4 regions of the Lysinibacillus sp. GW247-5R2A genome follow, and region 1 is predicted to be linked to each of the others. Evidence: riboswitches for the same ligand, from Rfam matches in the RefSeq annotation. Region 1 holds a riboswitch; each other region holds the start of a gene.
What was found. A riboswitch is a leader RNA that binds a small molecule or an ion and turns the genes downstream of it on or off. The one in region 1 is predicted to bind S-adenosylmethionine.

Region 1 (6,226 bases):
TCATTGGCTTAGCGGTTGTCCTCTTTGCACTCCATCCACCTGATTTATTAGTGTGGTTAAATTTATTTGCATTTGGTGGACTTGAGGCAGTCTTTATTTGGACGGTAGTTCTCGGGTTATACTGGAGGAAAGCAAACAAATATGGCGCCATTTCGTCAATGATTTCAGGTATGGCTTTGTATATTTTCATCGACCGGTTCTATCCGACCGTTTTCGGTATGCATACCGTGACGATTCCTATTGTAGCTTCCTTCATTATTTTTGTAATCGTCAGTCTTGCTACTAGTCATAAATTTAAGGACGAGCATTTCCTTATATAATGTAAAACAACGCCGCAGATTTTTGACTGTGGCGTTGTTTTTTTTAATGAATCATATAATCGTAGGCATTTTTTGCAAGGAGCGTCATCGTCACAATGATAAAAAGCGTACGGACAAAGCCGCTTCCTTTTTGAATGGCCATGCGAGAGCCAAGCATAGCCCCACCAATTTGAGCAACCCCCATGACTAAACCATATACATAATGGATTTGACCTAAGTAAGCAAACATGCAAACACCTGCCACATTACTCGCCAAATTTAAAAATTTCGCATTTCCTGCCGCCTTTAAAAAATCAAAGCCAACAAGCAAGAAGCTAAAGATTAAAAAAGAGCCCGTACCAGGACCAAGAAACCCGTCATAAAACCCAATAGCAAATAATAGCATCATAAATAAAAATAAGTGCGTTTTAGATAGATTTTTAACCGTTGAGACAGCGCCCCAATCCTTTTTAAAGATCGTATAAATCCCAACAGCCGCCAGCATGATAAGCATTAACGGTTTTAATAGGGCTGGGTTAATTAAATGAACAGTCCATGCGCCACATAATGATCCAATGAAGGCGAGAGGGAAATATTTCAGGACAGATCGAATTTCAAGCTGACCAGAACGGTAAAAGGAAATGGTCGATGTGAGTGAGCCCATCGCGCCAGCTAATTTATTGGTTGCTACAGCAGCGGCGGGATTTAAGCCAACAAACAATAAGGCTGGTAAGGAAATTAAACCACCACCACCAACGACAGAATCGATAAATGCTGCCAGAAATCCAAAGGAAATTAATAGTATTAAAATATGTACATCCACATCAAAAACCATGCTTACACCTCTTTTTAATTAGTTACTACTGAAATAGTAACTAATTTATTCGGTGCTGTAAAGCCTAATTTTTTCATTGGCAAATGTTCACAATAGTAGCCTATAATAAAAATATGGAGGGATGATATGAATGAATTAATCGCCCAATTAAAAGAACTGGGATTGACAGAATATGAGGCAAAGGCCTATACAGCACTCGTACAAAATAGTCATGTCAGTGCCTACCAAGTTAGCAAAAACTCTGGGATACCAAGAGCTAGAATCTATGACATATTAAATGGTCTTGTTGAAAAGGGATTCGTACTGAAAGAGGAAACGGCGGATCAAACGACATATTCCTCTATTCCTGTCGAAATGTTTTTGCAGCAAATTCAACAGCGCTGGCAATCGAATTTTACGTCGATTAGTGATCAATTAGAAAAATTAGAAACGAAAGAACAGGAAGCAGAACCTAAAGTGTTAATGCTAAAAGGGAAGCAGGCAATCATCCATTATTGTCAAACCTTATTAAAAAAAGCAGAGACAAAAATCATCCTATCGATGTGGGAAGATATGTACGATGCCTTACGCGAGGATATCGAAGGGGTATCACAGCATGTAGAGGTGCATGGCATTACCTTATATGTCGGGGAACATCTGGCATCTATCGATCAGCACAGAGCCACTCATTATACGAGAAAGACTTCTACACCCCATTGGTTTATTTTATCGGTTGATGGACAAGAAATGATTTATGGTCACTCGCCGTCGAACCAGGAAACCGCTTTTATAACGAATGATCCTGTCCATATTTATTTATTAGAGGATTATGTTTGGCATGATGTTCTTATCAATCGACTAGTGAAGCGTGATGATAAAGAGCTTGAGGACTGGATCGCTAAAGAACGTAAAGCATTTTTCTTAGAGTAGCTATAAGGGAAGGGGAGCATCTTGAAAAAATGGATGTTGCCAGTATTATTTTATGTATTATGGCTTGGCGGGTGTGATTCTGCACCGCTGCCAGTTCCACCTAAGATTCAGGAGCTAACCATCGTTCCTGACCATATCCAACAGCATATTATAGCTCAAGACAGAATTCAGTTATTGTATGAAGATGACATGACGTACTATCTTGTCATGTTTTCGAAAGGAAATGTGCTAGCAAGTGTGGCAGCTCATGAAGATCGGTTAGTCATTCATTTCAAGGAAGGAAGCGAGCAAAAGAAAGAAGCTCAACCGTATGTCTATGCCATCAACAAAAGCCCGGAGCTGACGATTATTGAACTATATATTAACGACCAAAGCATGCCGATAGATCGCATGACTAGGATGTAATAAAAAACCGAAATCCCTAAAAAAGAGATTTCGGTTTTTGTTGATATTAATAAAATACTTTATCTACATTGTATTTGGAGCGGAACGTATTAATCGCATACGTTTCATAAATTTCACGTTCCATAGGATCTTCTACTTCATAGATTTCAATTTTGAAGACCTCGTCACGATAGTTTTTCATCGGAGATACATTGTCTTCAAAATGTTTTTTAACGCGTTGGCGAATTTTACGTGCTTTACCGACAAATAATAGCTCATTCTTTTCATTGTAGAATAAGAAAATGCCGCCTTTATCACGTGTGATTTTGTGGAAGTCGATGAAACCAAAGTATGGTGTAATTGGGACATCACCTGGTTTTACATCTTGTTCGCGTTGGCGAATGACTACATCTGGTTTTGGAAATTCAATATTAATCAAAGTATTCACGTTCCTCTCTATTACTAAAGATATATGGTAACATAATAGCGGCATGTTTACCATAAAATTTCATGTAGAATAACCATATACAGCAAGCTTAGTGTTTATCAAATGATGGGAGAACATGCATAGGAATAACAAAATATTCTATGAATTATTGATATTCTAACTAGTCCATGTTACAATTCAAGATAATTAAATAATCTTATCAAGAGAAGCAGAGGGATTTGGCCCGATGACGCTTCAGCAACCTCTAACAAATGTTAGAAAGGTGCTAATTCCAGCAAAGGTTTTTCCTTTGAGAGATAAGAGTGAACGTGAAAAAATCCTTCTCATTCTATCTCATATGGAATGTGGAGGATTTTTTAATTTTTTCGAAAAAGGAGCAAAAAAAGAGAGGGGAACGCAAGATGCCAATTAATATTCCGAAAAATTTACCTGCTGGAGAACATTTACGTGAGGAAAAAATCTTCGTGATGGAAGAGGACCGTGCGAGAACACAGCAAATACGTCCATTAAATATATTAATCTTAAATTTGATGCCCGAAAAAGAAAAAACGGAGCTACAATTACTACGATTACTAGGAAATACGCCATTACAGGTGAATATTACTTTTTTAAACACGGCTACTCATGAATCTAAAAATGTCAGTAAATCTCATTTACAATTATTTTACACAACGTTTAACCAAATTCGTCATCGACGCTATGATGGTATGATTATTACGGGTGCGCCTGTAGAAAAAATGCCGTTTGAAGAGGTTAACTATTGGCAGGAAATTGCTGAAATTATGGATTGGTCCAAAAAGAATGTGACATCCGTGCTACATATATGTTGGGGGGCACAGGCTGCGTTATATCATCATTATGGGATTGGAAAGGTCGAGCTTTCTGCTAAATGCTCCGGCGTGTATTCTCATGTGATTACTGATTTAACAGTAGATTTAGTACGAGGCTTTAGTGATTTATTTACAGCCCCTCATTCTCGCTATACATCTGTCTCGATTGACGAGGTTCGCAATCATCCAGAGTTACGCTTATTGTCCTATTCAGAGGATGCGGGTGTGTTTATTGTGCAATCAAAAGATAATAAAAACATTATGATTACTGGTCATTTAGAATATGATGCAACAACATTAGCCGATGAATACAGTCGCGATGTTGCCAAGGGCATCCATATAGACGTTCCAGTAAACTACTTCCCAAATGATGATCCCGCAAAGGCACCGATGAATACATGGCGTGCCCATACGCATTTATTGTTCTCCAACTGGTTGAACTACTACGTATACCAAGAGACACCATATGAATGGGACTTTGTGGACGAAATTGAATATCATATTTAAATAACACTAAAAAGTCTAATTTCTTCGCTAAGTAGCTTGAAGAAATTAGACTTTGTTATTCTAGATTTTTCTTGTCAGAACTCGTTTTATCCGGTGGCGCCTGGTCGTCCTGTTTGGATGTAGCGTTGCCAGCTTCAGACTGAATCACTTGGCTGGAATTCAACGTAGCAGATTTATCTTGATTGTCTTTAGTAGAGACTGGATTATCTGTTTTTTCCTGATTGGAAACTGTATTATCTGGTTTCGCCTGATTGTCTTGAGTGCTATCTGTATTAGCATCGTTAGTCTGATTATCTTGATTGGAATCCATAGTCGCAGGTTTAGCCTGATTATCTTGATCGGAATCCGTATTAACAGGTTTCGTCTGATTCTCCTGATTGGAATCTGTATTATCAGGTTTGGTTTGATTATCTTGATTGGACTCCGTATTATAAGGTTTGGTCTGATTGCCTTGATTGGACTCCGTATTTTCCGGTTTCGTTTGCTTACCTTGATTAGAATTCGCATTACTCGCATCAGTCATTTGCCCCTGATTAGAATCCGCATGACCCATTTCAGTCGAATTACCTTGTGATTTTCGGTTACGAATAACAGCTACAATGAGTAGAAGTATGGGTAATAATATGGTGCAAACAAATGCATAAATTGGCCAAATCTCATCATTATAAATGTTGGAATGGACGATGTCTGGGTGAACAATTTGCGAAAGTCCGACCATAATAATACCCATTGGTAGGATAAGTGGACGGTGATCCTTCAATTTCATAATTTGTGCAATCCCGACAACAGTTGTATAGAAGTACATAAACGTTCGAATAAAAATGGATACAATCCACATAAAAGCCATGATAATTTCAATGCGCTGTAAAAAATTTCCGATAGAGATTCTTTGTGCTAGGGCATAACTAGGGAAAGTACGCGAAGCCGTGTTGGCTGGCCCTAATACTAAAATAGATAGAGTAATCAATGTTACTAGAACAAATCCACCGAGAAGCATGCCTATGTAAAATCCTTTCTTTGAGGATTGCTGGACATTGACACTAGCAGGGTAAATCATTAATAACATAACTAACGAAAAAGAAAAGACACTTACAAAGCGTATGATACTATATAAGATGGATGTTTTGGATGCTTCCATAATCGGTTGTATATTTTCAAACTTAATTTGTGGGGTGATACTTACAACAAAGAAAATAAAAATTAAGACAAACATAGGGAAAAGTATTTCTGCTGAACGAGCAAAGTTTTCTATCCCTAAATAGGTAGCATACATAATTATAATAATAAACAACAAGGCAAATGCCATAGTAGGCGTCTCTGGCATTACCTCTGTTTTCATAAAAGCACCAATAAAATACAGTAATTCTCCTCCCGCAAATAGGGTAAGAGAAAGGAAGCCCACCACTGTGATTTTTCCAAAAAAGCGCCCGAGAAGTTTTTCATTTGCTTCAATAAAATTCAGTGTCGGTGTTTGGTCCCCTAACGTCACAAATAATTTCACAACAAGCAAACTAAGGACAACACCAATACTTGCAGCAATCCACGCATCTTGCTTACTAGAGCTTGCAATACTTGAAGGGATGATTAATATGGCAGTACCGATAGAAAGGAGGAATGTGATAATTGTAAATTGTCTTGAACTAATTACTTCTTTTTCCATATAAGTGTCCTCCAATTCATGACGATGTGTCTACTATTTTGTGAGTGAAACGATAAAATCTTTAATTGGTGTAAAAATAAAGGTTATAAAATCTAGAGGACTCGGGATATTTATTTTGAGAGCAATGCCCATATTAAGCGCTGTTCCAATTAGTAATAGGATTGAAAAAACAAGAATGGTTTTGGTCTCTTGTTGCTTTTTGAGTTTCGGGATATATAGTATCGCAATAATGATTGAAATGATTAAGATGGCTATTGCTAGTACCAATCCACTATCCCTCCTTTGGCTTTTTTAATAATGAATTTTGCATTGTTCCTAAACCTTGTGTCGTTACTTTTACATGAACATGGATTG
Region 2 (6,226 bases), on a different contig from region 1:
TCGTTATTATGGCTGCGGCTGGCTCCGATTGGGTCATTGATAAAGTATATGATCAATCAGGCAACTTGATGGAGGAAGCGGGGAAAATGCCTTCCGATGAGCCACCTATTATTCATTTTAAAAAGGCACCAAAAGTCTTAGGGCAAATTAAAGGCTGGCAACCGAATGTGACGTTAGTAGGGTTTAAGCTAGAAGCGACCGATGATGAGGAGTTTTTATTAGCACGGGCACGACTGCGAATGGAAACAGCCCATGCTCAATTGATGGTAGCCAACAGCTCTCAATCTTTATATGGCGGAGACGAGCCCCATTGGATTGTACCTGCTAATGGACAGCCTATGAAAGTAACGGGCAAGCAAAAAACAGCCGAAGCTTTAATGAGGTATTTATAGCATCAATAAATGTGAACTGTGTAGAGAAATATTTCTACACAGTTTTTTCTTGTTTAAAAGAGGAGTATCATTTAATGTTTACTTAACGGTCGGTAAAAAAGGAGAATGATGATGGGGAATAAGGAACAAACTTTTCAAAAAATTATAGAAGTTGCTTATGTGATGTTTGCAGAAAAAGGGTTTGAAAAAACAAGCTTAGCCATGATAGCTGCAGAGGTCGGTATATCGAAACCAGCCATTTATTATTATTTTCAATCAAAGGATCAATTAATCACTTACTTATTTGATGAACTGTATAAAGTAATTCAACAGGATGTCGCTGTGGATTATATAGAGCTTTCTCGCGTTAATTTCAAGGAGGAATTACTAGAGCTGGGCTATAAGTCTATTGAGGCGCAGGGCAAGGATCCTTATTTTAATAAAATATTTAACCAATATGTACTATTAGCAGCTCGCGATGAAAGCTATAAGAAGCAATTAGAAGAGCTAGAAACCAGCTTTTTAACAAGCTTTGTGGAAGTCCTACAATATGGCGTGCGGCTAGGGGTTCTAGAGGATACTCCCACTATAGAAGCAAAGGCACAGATGCTGGCCTTGGTCTATGATAATATCGGTAATTTCATATTAACAGGTAACCAATTGGACTACAGAGCTATTTGGAAGGAGGCTGTGTATAGCGTTATCCAAGGAGGCGAAGATGGGAAAAAGAGATGATGAACAGCGCATTGAAGGCCTTGATTTTGCAAGAGCTCTCGCCATGTTTGGTATGTTCATTGTCAATTTTGGAGTTGTAACGGGTTCTACAACGAATGGTTCAACATGGTTGATGGCCTTACAACATCTATTTGAGGGGCGTGCCTCGGCCGTATTCGTCATGCTAGCAGGAATAGGAACAGCTTTAATGACTCGTCAGGCTAGAGAGACTAAGGACCCAATACTTCTTCGCAAGAATCGACTTACTTTGTGGAAGAGATCGTTTTTGTTATTCGTGATAGGGATAGTCCTATATACAGTCGGCTGGACAGGAGATATCTTACATTATTATGGCGTCTATATGTTTGTTGCCGCATGTTTGATTGCCCAATCCAAGAAAATGATGATGTTCATAATCGGTGGCATCCTCATCCTTTCACAGTGGCTCCAAATTCAATTTAATTACCTTGCTGGGTGGCATCCAACATATGTATTACTAGTGTATCTTGATTTTTGGACACCGGCAGGATTTATAAGAAATTTGATGTTTAATGGCTATCATCCACTATTTCCCTGGATTTGTTTCTTTCTAATTGGCATGGTAATCGGCACATTAGATTTAACTAATCGTTCATTACGAAAAATCTTATGGGTAATGGGCTTATTGCTAGTCATAATGACGGAGATTTTTTCAACGCTATTTATTAAGATGACAACGATCCATTTATTAGATGTAGAGAGTGCATTGTATTTATTTGATACGGGACCGATTCCACCGAATATGATGTATGTTCTATCTAACTCGGCGTCGGCAATTGTCCTTATTGTGGGCTCCATCTATCTTGTTGAGACATATAAAAATAAAGTAATTGAAGCTTTGATCTTTACGGGACAACTGTCTTTAACGCATTATGTCGGCCATGTTTTTATTGGCATTGGCATATTAATTGTTTGCCAAAAGTTGGAGAACCAGACGCTTACTTTTTCCATGCTCTATGCCTGCTGTTACTTTGTAGGATGTGTGCTTGTTTCTGTCTGGTGGAGAGCTAAACATCGTCGGGGTCCCCTTGAATTCATGATGAGGAAATGGAGTTCGTAATAAATTAATGGATTGCCATCTATTTCTCGTTGATTAGGCATAAAATACTTTAGAAATAGATAGTCTACTAATCTAAAATGATCATTACAAAGTATTCAGCTAGGTTTTCTAATATTTTATATTGACAATCTTATAACAGAATTATAGAATTATTTTCAAGAAACGCAGTACTCTTATCAAGATAGGTGGAGGGACTTGGCCCAATGAAGCCTCGGCAACCGAAACATAGGTGCCAATTCCAACAGATGGATCTGAGAGATAGGAGGGGCTATCAATCAGTTTGATGCATTGGCCTCTTTTGTACAACAAGGATGAAAAAGAAGGGGTGTATCGTATGGCTCAGTCGGCAAAGGTAGAAGATAAGAAATTAGAGGCTATTGCAAAGGCCATTCAAAATCTTGAATTTGGTGAAGTGCATATTACGATTCAGGATGGTGTAATTGTTCAAATTAATAGGCTTGAAAAGCAGAGATTTCCTCAGAGGAAATAAAGGATCATTTCAGTTGAACGATGTGAAAAGGCCACCAATAAGCATGGTTTTCGTTGCTTACAAGTGGCCCTTTTTTTATGGCAATTAGCTATAGAAGCTTTTTGGAATCTGACCGATATGACGGCGATGATAGAGAAGCGGCTCCTTTTGAGAGTTTGTAATATCTAGCACCTGGCCAATAAAAATAGTATGATCACCTGCATCTATTTGCTGAAAGGATTTACATTGTAAAATAGCTGCTGTATCATGTAAAATCGGTAGTCCTAAAGAAGAAGTAGACCATTTTGCTTGAGCAAAGCGATCTGGGACTTTACTTGCAAATAATGTACATAATTGCTCTTGATCACTTGCTAAAATATTGACAGCGAATTTCTCCGCGCTCATAAAGTAAGGATGAAGCTGAGATTTTTTATCCAGTGACCATAAAATAAGTAGTGGGTCAATGGAAACAGATGCAAAAGAATTGACTGTTAAGCCAATTGGATTCGTTTCATGACATGCTGTAACAACTGTTACACCTGTAGGATAGTTACCTAATGCCAATTTAAAAGCAGCAACATGATCTGTCATTCAAATCACCTCTTTATAGTTAGTAATAAATTAGTTAACGGAGTTAGTAGGTAAATGGCACTTTTTTTCATACCATATAGTAACTCCTTTTCTTAAGTAAATATTAAATCAATTACACATCCAGGTAAAGCTAGTGGGGGAAAGAAAGGGGAATTGCCATGACTTTATATTTTGATCATCTGGTACATCAAGTAGAATCACCAGAAAATATAAAGGTTTTCTTCAATAAACGAAATGTTCATACAGTGAACGGTGGTCAACACACGATGTGGGGGACTTACAATACACTAAGTTATTTTGGCTTAAGCTATATTGAACAAATCGCAATTTATGATCGTGATTTATTTGAGCAAGCGGCCCTGTACCCATATTCCCTACATTATACGTTTAAACGTGATCATGAGCGCCAAGGATTTTCACGAATTGCCTTGCGCACCAATAATATTGAAGACGAGGGTCAACGATTGCGTGCATTGGGCTATGAAGTATATGGTCCCGATGCTTGTAGCCGCACAAGACCAGACGGCACGATAATCGAATGGAAGCTATTACATTTTGGCAGACCTGGCCTTTCAGTGGATTTTCCATTCTTAATTGAATGGGCAGATGGAGATGAGGAGCGTTTGGCTCAATTAAAGGCTAGTGGTGCGATTGATGAAAAACAAGCCATTACAATGGAATCCATTCAGTTTTTTGTCAAGGATGTGGAGGAGACGGTGCTGCTTTGGCAGAAGGTTTTACAACTTCCCGAGTTTGAGCAGCATGAGCAGTTTATGTCTCTACAGCTACCGAATATGCGTTTGGATTTTTATGAGGAAGCCTCAGCATCTAGCATGACGCTCGGTCATTTAAAAGAAGGGCCAATCGGTGTAACATTGAAGGATCCACATCGAACAAAGGAAACATTAGTGTGTCCAGGTGCTTTTTATTGGATTAATAAATAAATTAAAAATCCACTTCAATCGTTGAAGTGGATTTTTATGTGCAAACATGCAAAAAGTGGATTGAGCCATTTTCAAATACTTCATCCACTTACTATATTCTAGCTTATAATTTTACAACATTTGATGCTTGCGGGCCGCGATTGCCTTCCACAACATCAAATGAAACCTTTTGACCTTCATCAAGTGTACGGAAGCCTTCCTCCTGGATGCCCGTAAAATGTACAAATACATCTTCTCCATCATCACATTCAATAAAGCCATAACCCTTTTCATTATTGAACCACTTTACGATCCCATGTTGCATAAGCATTCGCCTCCAATGCGCTTGAAAGTAAAATAAAGTTAAAGAAGTCGTGCTATCAATGAGAAAATGTGAAAAAATTGCATTTTCTCTTAGAACATACATGAATTGAACAAAAATGTCAATTGATTGTCGGAATGCTAGCATATCTGACTTTCTTTTTTTTCACAATTAAGACTATAATGGAAATGAAAAACATAGAAAGTAGGATGCCAAATGACAACGAAAAATCAACCATTAACAGATTTAGAAATCGCGAGTCAAGCAGTGATCAAACCTATTACGGAAATTGCCAATGCTGCAGGTATTCCAGAGGATGCTCTTGAGCAGTATGGCCGCTACAAAGCGAAGATTGACCCATTAAAAATTACAGCTCAAGGTGAGGACGCAAAGGTTGTATTAGTGTCAGCTATTAGTCCAACCCCAGCAGGTGAAGGGAAGTCGACTGTGACTGTAGGACTAGCTGATGCCCTTCATCAATTAAATAAGAAAGTGATGGTAGCTTTACGTGAACCATCTCTTGGTCCAGTAATGGGCGTAAAAGGTGGCGCAACAGGCGGAGGCTATGCACAGGTAGTACCAATGGAGGATATTAACTTACACTTCACTGGTGACCTTCATGCGATAACAACAGCTAATAATGCTTTATCCGCATTTATTGATAATCATATCCACCAAGGGAATGTCTTAAACATTGATCCACGACGTATTATTTGGAAACGTGTGATGGACTTGAATGATCGTTCATTACGGAAAGTGATTGTAGGATTAGGAGGGCCTGTTCAAGGCATGCCACGTGAAGACGGCTTTGATATTACGGTTGCCTCCGAAATTATGGCAGTTTTCTGTTTAGCAACAAGCATTGAGGATTTACGCGAGCGCATCGCCAGCATTGTAATTGGCTACACATTTGAGCGCGAGCCTGTTTTTGTGCGTGATTTACAGGTAGAGGGTGCCTTAACATTATTATTGAAGGATGCCTTTAAGCCAAACTTAGTACAAACATTAGAAGGGACACCAGCTATTATACATGGTGGTCCATTTGCTAATATTGCCCACGGCTGTAATTCTATTATGGCGACACAAACTGCTCGTAAGCTGGCTGATATTGTGGTAACAGAAGCGGGCTTCGGCTCTGATTTAGGTGCTGAAAAGTTCATGAACATTAAAGCTCGTAAAGCAGGCTTTAAGCCAAGTGCCGTTGTGATCGTAGCAACGATTCGTGCACTAAAAATGCATGGTGGTGTTCCAAAAACATCACTTGTCGGTGAAAATGTGGAAGCCCTGCTCCAAGGAATTGAAAATTTAGCTAAACACGTCGACACGGTACGTACATTTGGTGTTGAACCGATTATTGCATTAAACCGTTTCATTACAGACACAGAGGCAGAGCTAGAGGCCGTTCTAAACTGGTGCCAAGAAAATCATGTACGTATTGCCCGAACAAATGTCTGGGAAGAGGGCGGTAAAGGTGGAATAGCCTTAGCTGAACAAGTACTAGCTGTGTTGGAAGAAGAAAACAACTTCTCACCATTATACGATGTAACAGAGTCCATTGAAGAAAAAGTGCGTACCATTGTACAAAAGGTATATGGTGGAAAAGATGTTCAATTCACTGACCAAGCTAAAAAGCAAATGGCTCAAATCGAAAAATTCGGCTGGGATTCTCTACCGATTTGCATGGCGAAAACGCAATACTCTTTATCCGATCAGCCTAGCTTACTTGGACGTCCAGAA
Region 3 (6,226 bases), on a different contig from region 1:
CTCTATTTTTGCTAAATTTGTAAAGGGTTTAACGTAATTTTCAATGAAAATAAGTTTATACTGTAGACAGAACTAAAAATAGGGGCGGTTGACTATGAAAACAGTTGTTGTATTAGGTGGCGGTATTACTGGTTTATGCACAATGCATTATCTACAACGCCAAGTGAAGGAAAAAAATTTAGATGTTCAGCTAGTGCTCGTAGAAAAAAATACATATTTAGGTGGCAAACTATATTCAGCCTATGAACAAGGTTTTATTATGGAAACTGGTGCTGACTCTATCGTAGCTCGCCATAAAGGTGTAATGGAGCTAGTGCAGGAGCTAGACTTTGAAGATCATCTCGTTTACAACGAAACAGGTGTATCCTATATTTATACAAATAACGAGCTGCACGCCATTCCAGCGGATTCTACTTTCGGTATACCTATGAGTGTGGCTTCACTTGAGGAAAGTACTCTTATCTCTGATCAGGCCAAACAAGAAGCTTTAAAAGATTTAACTTTACCCAATGCAGATTTTACAAAAGAAAGCTCGATAGGGGAATTTTTAACTTATTATCTTGGCGAAGAGCTTGTGGAAAATCAAATTGCACCTGTTTTAGCAGGTGTCTATTCTGGTGATTTACATCAACTTTCTATTGCCTCTACTTTACCTTATTTAATTGACTATAAAAATGACTATGGAAGTATCATAAAAGGTTTTGATGCGAATCGTGAGCAATTTGTTAAAGCTGCTAATAAAAAATTTATTTCATTTCAAAATGGATTATCCTCTTTAATTGAGCGATTAGAACAGACATTAACAGAGGTAGATATCATTAAAGGGGTAGCCACAAATCATGTCCAAAAAATGGGGAACCAGTATTTGATTTCATTAGCAAATGGTCAAAACATTGAGGCGGATTATGTTGTTCTAGCGCTACCGAATGAAGCGGTTCAAAGTATATTACAGGACGACTCCTTAACACATTATTTTGATCAGTTTACTACAGCTTCAGCCATTACTATTTATCTAGGCTTTGATGTGCCTGATGCAAACTTACCTGCGGATGGAACAGGCTATATTGTATCGCATAATTCTGATGTCACTTGTAATGCAGCAACTTGGACGAGCCGCAAGTGGAAGCATACATCGAAAAACAATCAGCTACTTGTTCGCCTATTCTATAAGAGTATTAATCCGGCGTATGAGCAGTTACGTAAAATGACTGACGACGAATTGGCAGCCGTCGCATTAGAAGATGTTCGCAAAAGCCTAGGAATTGATGAAAAGCCAACTGTTGTGAATGTCACAAAGTGGATTGATCAAATGCCTAAATATGACTTAGCTCACCGGGAAGCGCTGCAAGGCTTACTACTAGAGCTGAATGAAAACTATCCGAATTTATCGATAGCGGGTTGCTCGTATTTTGGAGTAGGTATTGGTGCTTGCATTCAAAATGGGAAAAAAATTGGTGAAGAGCTTGCCGAGGAACTATCCAATTTCTAAGTTTTTAAACGAAAAATTTCTTTGTTATGTGAAATAGTCTTGACTCATTCGTCTGTAAACGATATGATTCTTTTAATTATTTAAAAAATTCATACTTAATAATTCTTATCAAGAGAAGCAGAGGGACTGGCCCATTGAAGCTTCAGCAACCAACTTTTTGTCAGGTGCTAAATCCAGAAGACCGTTGAGTCGAAGATGAGAAGGAACAATAATGATGAGTCGTTAAAGCCTTCTTTTTATATAAAAGAAGGCTTTTTATTATACAGAAATAGAGGAAGAGAGGCTAGTTTTATGGGATTGCTTGAAAGGTTAAAAACGCATGTATTGACGGCAGACGGTGCAATAGGCACAGTGTTGTATGGCTATGGATTGGAGTATTGTCATGAGGAAATGAATGTTCAGAGACCTGAATTAATTGAAAAGATTCATAGAGAATATATCGCAGCGGGTGCTGATATTATTCAAACGAATACGTACGGTGCCAATGCCATTAAATTAGCTCGCTATGGACTAGAATCAAGTGTCCAACAATTTAATGAAGCAGCTATTACTATTGCCAAGCGAGCAGCAGCGGATGGCGGTCAATTTGTTTTAGGAACGATTGGTGGTATTCGTGGCATTCGTAAAAGCGATGCAACATTAGATGACATATTAGCGACCGTTGATGAGCAGGCAAGTGTGTTACTTGCAGGAAATCCTGATGGTCTTTTACTCGAAACTTATTATGATTTTGAAGAATTAACAGCGACATTAAACATGCTACGCGCCAAAACTAATATACCGATAATTGCTCAAGTATCTATGCATGAGCCTGGTGTTTTACAAAATGGTATGTCTTTAAACAATGCGCTACATGAATTAGAGACTCTTGGTGCAGATATTGTTGGTGTCAATTGTCGTCTTGGTCCATATCATACGATTCAAGCGTTTGAGGGGGTAGAACTTCCGAAAAAGGCATTTATGTCAGCCTATCCAAATGCTTCGCTATTAGATTTAGAGGACGGGCGTGTTGTTTATGAGTCGGAGGCTGATTATTTTGGTCGCGCTGCTGTTGAGCTCCGTGATCAGGGTGTTCGTTTAATTGGGGGCTGTTGTGGTACGACACCAAAGCATATTGCAGCCGCAAAGAAGTATTTAGAAGAGCTATCACCAGTTAGTGAAAAGCATGCGAAGCCTGCAAAGATTGAGATTGTTCGTGATGCCGAGCCAGCTAAATATGAACCACTTCATGAAAAAGTAAAGCGTGAACGCTCGGTCATCGTAGAGTTGGATACACCTAGACACTTAGAAATAGATGGATTTCTGGAAGGGGCCAAGCAACTATATGAGGCAGGTGCCGATGTAGTTATGATGGCAGACAATTCATTGGCATCCCCACGTATTAGCAACATTGCAATGGGGGCTTTATTGAAAAGTACTAATGGCGTACGCCCCCTTACACATATTACCTGTCGAGATCGTAATTTAATTGGTCTGCAATCACATTTAATGGGGTTAAATGCCTTAGGTATTCATGATGTGCTAGCTGTTACAGGAGACCCAACGAAGGTTGGAGATTTTCCTGGTGCCACTAGTGTCTATGATGTCTCCTCGATGGAGCTTATCCAATTAATTAAACAATTAAATGAAGGAGTCTCTTTCTCAGGGAAACCACTTCGGAAAAAGGCTAACTTCTCTGTGGCTGCTGCATTTAACCCAAATGTTCGTGTTTTAGATCGTGCTGTGGCACGCTTAGAAAAAAAGATTGAGCATGGGGCAGACTATTTCATTTCACAGCCTGTTTATACAAAGGAAAAAATTATAGAAATATATGAAGCAACGAAGCATTTACAAGCACCGATTTATATTGGCATTATGCCTGTTACGAGTTATAAAAGTGCAGAGTTTTTACATCATGAGGTGCCAGGCATAAAATTATCTGAAGATGCTTTATCAAGGATGAAAGCATGTGGTGAAGATAAGGGACGCGCCACACTTGAGGGCATTGCAATTGCCAAGGAATTAGTAGAGGTGGCCGCGCAATATTTCAATGGCATTTACCTTATTACACCATTTTTACGCTACGATGTGACATTAGAATTAATGAAATATATAGAGCAATTGGATGAACAGAAAAAAGGGGTAAGTATAAATGGCTAAGCACTTGATAGAAGAACAACTTGATAAACGAATATTAATTCTCGATGGCGCAATGGGAACCATGCTGCAAAATGAAAACTTATCAGCAGATGATTTTGGTGGGGAGGATCTAGATGGCTGTAATGAAAATCTAGTACTTACTAGACCAGATATCATTGAGAAAATTCATCATAAGTACTTAGAGGCAGGGGCAGATATTATTTGTACAAATACATTTGGTGGAACACCTCTTGTATTAAATGAATATGATCTAGGTGCAAAAGCAGAAGAAATTAATAAACGTGCAGTCGAAATTGCTCGTCAAGCAGTTGACAATTACACGACTTCCGATTGGCCCCGCTTCGTTGCAGGCGCAATGGGCCCAACAACGAAGACGTTGTCAGTAACAGGTGGTATTACATTTGATGAATTAGAAGAAAATTTCTTTGTGCAGGCAAAAGCATTGATTGAAGCTGGGGCAGATGTGCTATTGCTAGAGACAAGTCAGGATATGTTAAATGTGAAAGCAGGTACCCTTGGAGTAACACGTGCTTTCGAGGTAACCGGTAAAGAGTTACCTGTGATGATTTCTGGAACTATTGAGCCTATGGGGACTACTCTTGCAGGGCAAACCATTGATGCCTTTTATATTTCCATCGAGCATATTCAACCATTATCGGTGGGCTTAAACTGTGCGACGGGACCTGAATTTATGACGGATCATATTCGCTCATTAGCAGAGCTGTCAACGGGGTATATTAGCTGTTATCCGAATGCAGGCTTGCCAGATGAAGAAGGATGTTATCATGAGTCTCCAGAATCTTTATCGCAAAAATTAAAAGGATTTGCAGAAAAGGGTTGGCTCAATATTGTGGGTGGTTGCTGTGGTACAACTCCAGCACATATTGCGGCTCTACGTGAAATTTTAAAAGATGAAAAGCCTCGTCAGCTACCAGAAAAAACGCATGGTCACGCTGTATCAGGTATCGAGCCACTTTTATACGATGATTCTATGCGCCCGCTATTTATTGGGGAAAGAACAAATGTTATTGGTTCTCGTAAATTCAAAAACCTAATTATTGATGGGAAATTTGAGGAAGCAGCTGAGATTGCAAGGGCGCAAGTGAAAAATGGCGCACATGTCATAGATATTTGCTTGGCGAACCCAGATCGTGATGAATTAGCAGATATCCGTGGCTTTATGCAGGAGGTTGTGAAAAAAGTTAAGGTTCCACTTGTTATTGATTCCACAGACGAAAAGGTTATTGAAGAGGCCCTCAAGTTTTCGCAAGGGAAGGCCATCATTAACTCTATTAACTTAGAAGATGGCGAAGAACGGTTTGATGCCGTATTGCCATTAGTGAAAAAGTACGGTGCCTCGTTAGTTGTGGGAACAATCGATGAAACAGGGATGGCAGTCGATCGTCATCGGAAGCTTGAAATAGCCGAACGTTCCTATCAATTACTAACAGAAAAATGGGGAATGCAACCTGAAGATATCATTTTTGACCCATTAATGTTCCCAGTAGGAACGGGGGATGAGCAATATATTGGCTCAGCACTTGAAACAATTGAAGGAATTCGTCTCATTAAAGAAAAAATGCCCCGTACATTGACGGTGCTTGGAGTTAGTAATATTTCGTTTGGCTTACCACCGGTTGGACGTGAGGTTCTCAATGCTGTATACCTTTATCATTGTACACAGGCTGGTTTAGATTATGCCATCGTCAATACTGAAAAGCTAGAACGGTATGCATCGATCCCAGAAGCGGAAATTAAACTAGCCAATGATTTGTTATTTAATACTAATGATGAAACATTAGCCGTATTTACTGATTTTTATCGTGATAAAAAGAAGGAAAAGACTGAAGCGGATATTCCGAAAACTGTAGAAGGTCGCTTAGCCTACTATATATTGGAGGGGACCAAAGAAGGTCTTATTGCTGATTTAGAGGCTGCGCGAGAACTATTTGAGTCACCTCTTGATATTATAAATGGACCTTTAATGAATGGGATGGCTGAGGTTGGTCGTTTGTTTAATGATAACCAATTGATCGTAGCAGAGGTTTTACAATCTGCTGGAGTGATGAAGGCTGCTGTTGCCCATTTAGAGCAGTACATGGAAAAGAACGAGGAGAGTGCAGGCAAGGGGAAAATGGTGCTTGCTACTGTAAAAGGTGATGTGCACGATATTGGAAAAAACCTTGTTGATATTATTTTAAGTAACAATGGCTATAAGGTTGTAGACTTAGGTATTAAGGTGACACCTGCTCAATTAATAGAAGCTATTCGCAAGGAAAAGCCAGATTTCATTGGATTATCGGGTCTATTAGTTAAATCAGCACAGCAAATGGTCACTACTGCCCAAGATTTCAAAGAGGCAGGAATTGATGTGCCAATTTTAGTAGGTGGAGCTGCACTTTCCCGCCGTTTTACAGAAACAAAAATTGCTGATGAATATGGTGGTCCTGTTATTTACGCAAAGGATGCGATGCAAGGATTAGAGCAGGCCAATTTATTAATGGGTGAAGGCACACGTGAAAATTTCTTAGCAGAAATAGCGGAATCTCGCCAAAAACGTTTAGAGGCAGATGAAAAACGAGCAGCTCGTCCTGTCAA
Region 4 (6,226 bases), 150 kb from region 1:
TCATAAACTTCCACTGAATTATGTGAATGCTACTACTGCAAATGGTGAATTTCATAACTCTTTTTACAGCAATCATTCTCCACAAGAATTTGATATTCACTATGATATAAAGAATAAGGGGACACAACCATTTAGCTTAAAAATTTATAATGCAGATGCTAAACTATGGGCTCAAAAAACCGTAAATGCAGGAGCAGAATATTCAACGTTACTGGAAAAGGGTAGCTATACAATGTCAGAAGGGGTGTATAGCATTTCCATCATTACTGCTGATGGGGCAGAGGGTGTATTTGATTTTGCCATTCAAGTAATCGATTAAAATATTTTTAAATTTTATGTAACTTATTGCAACATCAACCGTCTACCTCATTAGTAGAATACAAAAAACTAAAGCAAGCTAGTAACATTCACTTTTCACAAAAGGACCAGGATTCACTTATTTCGTGACTTCCTGGTCTTTTTGTGCGGGTAATCCTATTTTTTACGAAAAAATACGACAAATAATGAAACCTTTTAGCTGTTTATTCGTATTCATAAATGAATCTAAAGCTAAGCAATATTAAATTAGTAAGATTCACTTTCACTTAAAAGGCTAGAGCTTACATAATTTATGTAGGTATCTAGTCTTTTTTTTGTTAGTTTCCTGCTTGCAAAATTATAGGACATGAGTAACTCCTGCCCGAAAAAACATAAATTCCTACCAAAAATTGAATGGAAAATATTTTAACTTGTTCCACGCCTCAACTTAGCGTAGTATTAATACGAATCAAAACTAAGTAAATTAGTAAGATTCACTTTCACAATAAAACCAGGCGCTCTTCTATGAGGAGCATCTGGTTTTTTGTTTTATCTGAGATTTTCAGAGAATTACTTTATGAGACAATCTAGCCCTCTATTACCACTATTCAGTATTTGGCAGGCATCATGCAACTGTAGCGATGCTGCCCCAAAATATAAAGCAGAGAAATGTGCTAATGGGACACATATAATCACGCAGATAAACGCTTATTTTTTCTCTGCCACCATCATTAAAAACATAGGTCTTCGTAGTTCATCTTGCATACCTGGAATAGTTTGTAGCATTTCCTCAGATGGCATAGGTTCCTTCACAGCACGTATTGTAAATCCAACCTGTATTAGATCATTCATATAAGTGGATAATGTACGGTGATATTTAATGACATTTTCAGTAAGGAAGGTTGTTTCGCGCATGCCTTCTGTTTGATAATGGTCCACTGGCCAATGCAGTCGGTTTCCTTGTTCATCATTGTACCAATCCTGTTCATGACGGGATGTGAAAATAGGGTGCTCCACTGAAAAAACGAACGATCCGCCAGGTTTTAAATAGGTATAAACCTTTTTGCATAGTGCTTCAAAGTTTTGTAAATAGTGAATAGCTAGGGAACTTAATACAACATCAAATTGAGAAGCGGAAAACTGAATGTCCTCAATCGGTATTTTCAAATAGGAAATAAAAGGATCATCCGTTTTTTCCTCAGCTTTTTCCAGCATTTTTTCAGATATATCTACACCAATCACTGATTTTGCCTGTTGTGCGCGCGCATATCGACAATGCCACCCAAAACCACATCCTAAATCAAGCACATGTTTATGTTTCAAATCAGGTAAAAGTGTTTTTAATACATGCCACTCTCCAGCAGCGTCCAGCCCTTGAACAGAACGGGGCATTTTTTCGTAAGCAGAAAAGAATTGCATATCATCATATTTATTTTGCTTCATCGTGTAAACATCTCCTATAGATTAAGATAGCCTCCTACATACGCTTGGTGACCTAGGAGGCTAGCTATCTTCTTCTAACCATGGTTGTCACCCCTATAATAGCTTTTCAAAACCATTCAAGAATACATAAACAGTAAAGTACAAAAAGAGATATCCTGAAATAAATGAAACTATTTGCATAAGCCTTTTCCCCATTATTTTACCACCGATGCTACTTAAATATGAAAGGATTAGCCCCCGAAAAGATTGAAGCGATAATACATCCAAAGAAGAAGAGAAGTATGCCTTCAGTTGCTGAATGTCCAATAGTTATACCTACTATACTTCCACCAACCGCTGCGAACCAACCGATTGCAGTCGGTGCAGAAACTACTAGCCAAACACCAATCGGTTGATGTATAGTGGTGGATTTTCTGAGTGAACTGAATTTGACAGATGATTGTTTGTATGGGTATTATTGGATTTTGAAAGTTGTATCTATCAATATTGAAATCGTGATATTTTTAGAGGTCACTATGGAGGATAAAAAGAGAATGAATCAATCAAAAAAATTAATCGGTCTTATAGTCATTGTGTTTTTTTGTGCATTTGTTAGTTTTACCCTGTATAGATGGGTTCGTTTCGGAATAATTGATGGGGGTTCTATAATAATTAGCTTTATTTCCTTATCCTTTTTGTTCAATTGGCTGAATTCGGGTAATCATAATGGTATTAAAGAAGATAAAGATGAACTAGATAAACATATTGAAGCACACAGTGCCAAGATTGGCTATTATGTTTTAATGATCGTAGCTTGTTTAATTTTACTTGTGTCAGAGGGTGTATCCAATTTAAATGACATGAAAAATTATCCCTTGATTTTTGTTGTTGGGCTTACATTTGTCATCACACCCATCATAGAATTTGTTTATTCAAAAAAGCTTAGATAACTGTAAGTATTCGTTCAAGCAAAAAGGGGGAATCGTTTTGTTAAAAACAGTACAAATTATTTTATCAATAATAGGCATCACGCTTTCCATTTACGGATTTATGACACATGATTATCGGCTAAACTTTTTAATGATCCTTTTTCTAGGTTTATTTATGTTAACATTAGGAATTAATGAATTTCGGAGAGAGAGAAAATTATATGGTTGGTTTTTAGTCGGGGTATTTATATTTTCGGTCTATGTGTCCATTCAAAGCTTCGTATTCGTATAAAAAGTTGAATTTCACACTTAATAATAACGCTAGGGATTTTTTACAATTAAAAACATGTTGCAATTATGGATGTTTTATTTTAGTATTTTAATATTGTGTCAAAAATATAATATTTTTTCTTCTTATCAAGAGAGATGGAGGGACTGGCCCGATGAAATCTCGGCAGCGGAACTATTAAGTTACTGTGCCAAATCCAGCAAGCAATGTTCTTGATAGATAAGAGGAGCGTTTTAACTATAAGGCCTCTTCTTGTTATTTCAAGATGAGGTCTTTTTTATGGTGAAAAAATAAAAAGTATGGCCGATTTTTAATTTTTGGAGGTAGACAATGAAGAAAGAGAATCCATGGGCGCTAATCCCATTTGTTATTTTTATGATTTTATTTATTGGTTCAGGGATTATAATGGGTGATTTTTATGCCTTTCCTGTCATTGTAGCCATCAGCATTTCGGGTGCTGTAGCTCTAGCCATGAATCGAAAAGAATCGTTTTCCCGCAAGGTTGATATTTTTTGCCAAGGTGCCGGAAATTTAAATGTCATGCTGATGGTTATTATTTTTCTATTAGCAGGGGCATTTTCTGAGGTAGCGAAGGGGATGGGTGCTGTAGATTCCACTGTTAACTTTGCTTTATCGGTTATACCGCAAAACCTGCTTGTCGTAGGCTTATTCATCATTGCCTGCTTCATCTCTCTATCTATGGGTACATCAGTGGGGACAATTGTCGCGCTGGCGCCAATTGGGGTTGGGATAAGCGATCTTACGGAGCTACCTATTGCTTTAGTGATGGCAGCGGTTGTAGGCGGTTCGATGTTTGGTGATAATTTATCTTTTATTTCAGATACTACTATTACCGCCGTTCGTTCACAAGGCGCGCAAATGAAGGATAAATTTAAGGTCAATTTTTGGATTGTATTGCCGGCAGCTTTTATTACAAGTATTATTTTAGGGTTTATGACATCCGGGGGGACAGCCCAAGTAGAGCATCTAAGCTATAATTGGATAAAAATTATTCCCTATGTTTTAGTTATTATTTTAGCGTTATCTGGAATGAATGTTTTCCTCGTTCTTGCATTAGGGATTGTTCTCGCCGGTGCTGTTGGCTTAGCAGATGGCAGCTATCACATAATGAGCCTTATACAAAAGATTGGTGAAGGAATGGAAGGGATGTATGAAATCGCCTTTCTGGCTATATTAATAGCTGGAATGGTGGAGGTTATTAAATTTAATGGGGGAATTGACTTTTTACTCCGTCTTGTAACGAGCAGGATTAAATCGCAGAAGGGTGCTGAATTTGGTATAGCTGGTCTTGTGGGTCTAACTAATTTATCTACGGCCAATAATACAATTGCTATCCTAATTGCGGGACCGCTTGCCAAAAATATTGCTGACCAGTATGAGATTGAGCCGAGAAAGTCCGCAAGTATTTTAGATATTTTTTCCTGTACAGTCCAAGGTCTTCTCCCATACGGAGCCCAATTCCTTGTAGCCGCAAGCGTAGCCAAAATTTCGCCAGTGAGTATCTTGCCGTACTCTTTCTACCCAATTCTTATTGGTATTTGTGGTATGATAGCGATATTCATTGGGTATCCGAAAAAAAAGAAAGCCTAAACCTTACATTCAGACAGTAGATAAAAGCTATCGAGTAGTTTGATATGCTCCCTATTAGGTAGACAGATTAAAAAATAAAATCTGTTTATCTAAGGGGAGCATTTTTTGGTGGTGAAGTTAATATCCACTCCAGATTGGAACGAAGGGCGGGGAGCAACTCGACCCCGCCCATGGAAAGCTGGAAATCAACGGCTTTACTTTATTTTAAAGTTAATAAATTTCAATAAGAACCAGACAATAAACGCTAATAGTATTAGGTGAAGAATAATAGTAGTGGTCTACTTTTTTAGGGGGATAGGGGATAGCTCATTCAAAATGGGGGAGCCCCTTACAGTCGAACATAAAAGAGCCCAGCTGCTCAATTAATTGGAGCCTGGGCTTTGCTTAAGTATTTGGAACGAGCTATTACTTTCTTGCCTGAATTAAAGTAAACCAATCGTTGTCGTTGAACTTGCCAGAAACATTGTATATAGGCTGATAGAAGCCTTTTGTATCATACATATACGAAAGCTCAATCGATTCAATCTCAATTTGGTCTCCTTTTTTTATAATTAGGTCTTCCTCCTGTACGAGTGCGTTATACTTTATTTGAGGGAAATCGCCTTCCTTTATTCGTTCATATATTTCTGCAGGAGACAGTATGTTTATCTCTCGTATAAATTGATTTTCATGAAGACTGTAGGTTAATGAATAAATGTGACCATCCGGTTTCAGGCCAAGACTGACATCTCCAGTCCAGTAATCTTTAGTTACATTAGGACGGTCTGGTAAGGTCCATTCAAATTCACCATTCTCCTGTACAGTTAATTCTGCATCGTGAGGTAGTATAGAAAGTTCATCCATCAATGACTTCGCCTTTTCTTCTTGCTCTACAGCTGAAGTTTGCTCCGGCGTATAATTATTCTCGGTTAACCACCATTGTCCCTCTGAATGATTTGTAATCAATGTATACGCGATCCCATTTTTATCTTCCACTAGCGTTTCGTCATTGTCCGTGGTATCAGATGCATTCATCTCTGATAATCCTAATTTCTGCTGTAATAGGTCTTGTACATCATCCTCTTGAATGATTTTTTTATAGACAGGAGCAACGATGGGTGCTGCGCTTAATTCCAATGATGTGGATACGTGAACATCTGACATTTTTGATTTTGTATAAGCGTTTATTGCTAGATGACCAAATTCCTGTTGGGCGTAGACAATGTTCATAACGATAAAAATTAAGCCCATCAACAGAGGTATGGCAAGGCTTCCAATCAGAGTTTTCACCTTTACCTTTTTGCTAAGGGCAATAGAAGCGATAAGTTTGTATAATTGGTAGCCAATAATACCGCCAAGTGAGTTATTGATTAAATCATCAAGCTCGAAAATCCCCGCTCCTGAAAGTGCCTGATACGTTTCGATGGAGGCTGTTGCACCTACCACTACTAGAAGAAGCCACTTAAACTCTTTACATTTAGCCATAAATAAAGGTGAAAATATTCCTAATGGCACAAACATCAAAATATTAAATAGACAATTCTGAAGATCGCGTAAAGAGTATTTTTTCCACGCGTCTATATAACCACTGAATGGCTGAAGGTTCAACTGCATGAAATGCGAAGTGCCACGACCAATCACTGTTAGCTCCAAAACAAAGACAATATATCCGATAAAAATTGCGCCAAGCAGAAGCTTC

Region 2: another riboswitch for S-adenosylmethionine. It lies ahead of AC07YC_RS07240 (YezD family protein); the one in region 1 lies ahead of metA (homoserine O-acetyltransferase MetA).
Region 3: another riboswitch for S-adenosylmethionine. It lies ahead of AC07YC_RS20035 (bifunctional homocysteine S-methyltransferase/methylenetetrahydrofolate reductase); the one in region 1 lies ahead of metA (homoserine O-acetyltransferase MetA).
Region 4: another riboswitch for S-adenosylmethionine. It lies ahead of AC07YC_RS05570 (Na+/H+ antiporter NhaC family protein); the one in region 1 lies ahead of metA (homoserine O-acetyltransferase MetA).

What each region holds. Positions count from the first base shown of each region.
Region 1 is NZ_JBWKZL010000002.1:221,876-228,101, reverse strand. It holds gene panF (sodium/pantothenate symporter) at 1-320, shown strand, start outside; gene AC07YC_RS04740 (TSUP family transporter) at 364-1,134, opposite strand; gene AC07YC_RS04735 (TrmB family transcriptional regulator) at 1,261-2,043, shown strand; gene AC07YC_RS04730 (hypothetical protein) at 2,065-2,448, shown strand; gene AC07YC_RS04725 (nucleotide excision repair endonuclease) at 2,495-2,866, opposite strand; SAM riboswitch class I at 3,069-3,178, shown strand; gene metA (homoserine O-acetyltransferase MetA) at 3,277-4,212, shown strand; gene AC07YC_RS04715 (GerAB/ArcD/ProY family transporter) at 4,268-5,872, opposite strand; gene AC07YC_RS04710 (hypothetical protein) at 5,906-6,139, opposite strand; gene AC07YC_RS04705 (Ger(x)C family spore germination protein) at 6,144-6,226, opposite strand, start outside.
Region 2 is NZ_JBWKZL010000003.1:261,501-267,726, reverse strand. It holds gene AC07YC_RS07255 (phosphopantothenoylcysteine decarboxylase domain-containing protein) at 1-392, shown strand, start outside; gene AC07YC_RS07250 (TetR/AcrR family transcriptional regulator) at 504-1,106, shown strand; gene AC07YC_RS07245 (DUF418 domain-containing protein) at 1,090-2,184, shown strand; SAM riboswitch class I at 2,355-2,449, shown strand; gene AC07YC_RS07240 (YezD family protein) at 2,483-2,674, shown strand; gene AC07YC_RS07235 (flavin reductase family protein) at 2,759-3,244, opposite strand; gene AC07YC_RS07230 (VOC family protein) at 3,403-4,188, shown strand; gene AC07YC_RS07225 (cold-shock protein) at 4,292-4,492, opposite strand; gene AC07YC_RS07220 (formate--tetrahydrofolate ligase) at 4,706-6,226, shown strand, end outside.
Region 3 is NZ_JBWKZL010000015.1:26,726-32,951, reverse strand. It holds gene AC07YC_RS20040 (protoporphyrinogen oxidase) at 95-1,489, shown strand; SAM riboswitch class I at 1,592-1,691, shown strand; gene AC07YC_RS20035 (bifunctional homocysteine S-methyltransferase/methylenetetrahydrofolate reductase) at 1,781-3,628, shown strand; gene metH (methionine synthase) at 3,621-6,226, shown strand, end outside.
Region 4 is NZ_JBWKZL010000002.1:368,269-374,494, reverse strand. It holds gene AC07YC_RS05590 (hypothetical protein) at 1-319, shown strand, start outside; gene AC07YC_RS05585 (class I SAM-dependent methyltransferase) at 1,006-1,740, opposite strand; gene AC07YC_RS05580 (DUF2178 domain-containing protein) at 2,274-2,669, shown strand; gene AC07YC_RS05575 (DUF3953 domain-containing protein) at 2,707-2,940, shown strand; SAM riboswitch class I at 3,060-3,163, shown strand; gene AC07YC_RS05570 (Na+/H+ antiporter NhaC family protein) at 3,268-4,548, shown strand; gene AC07YC_RS05565 (VanZ family protein) at 4,954-6,226, opposite strand, start outside.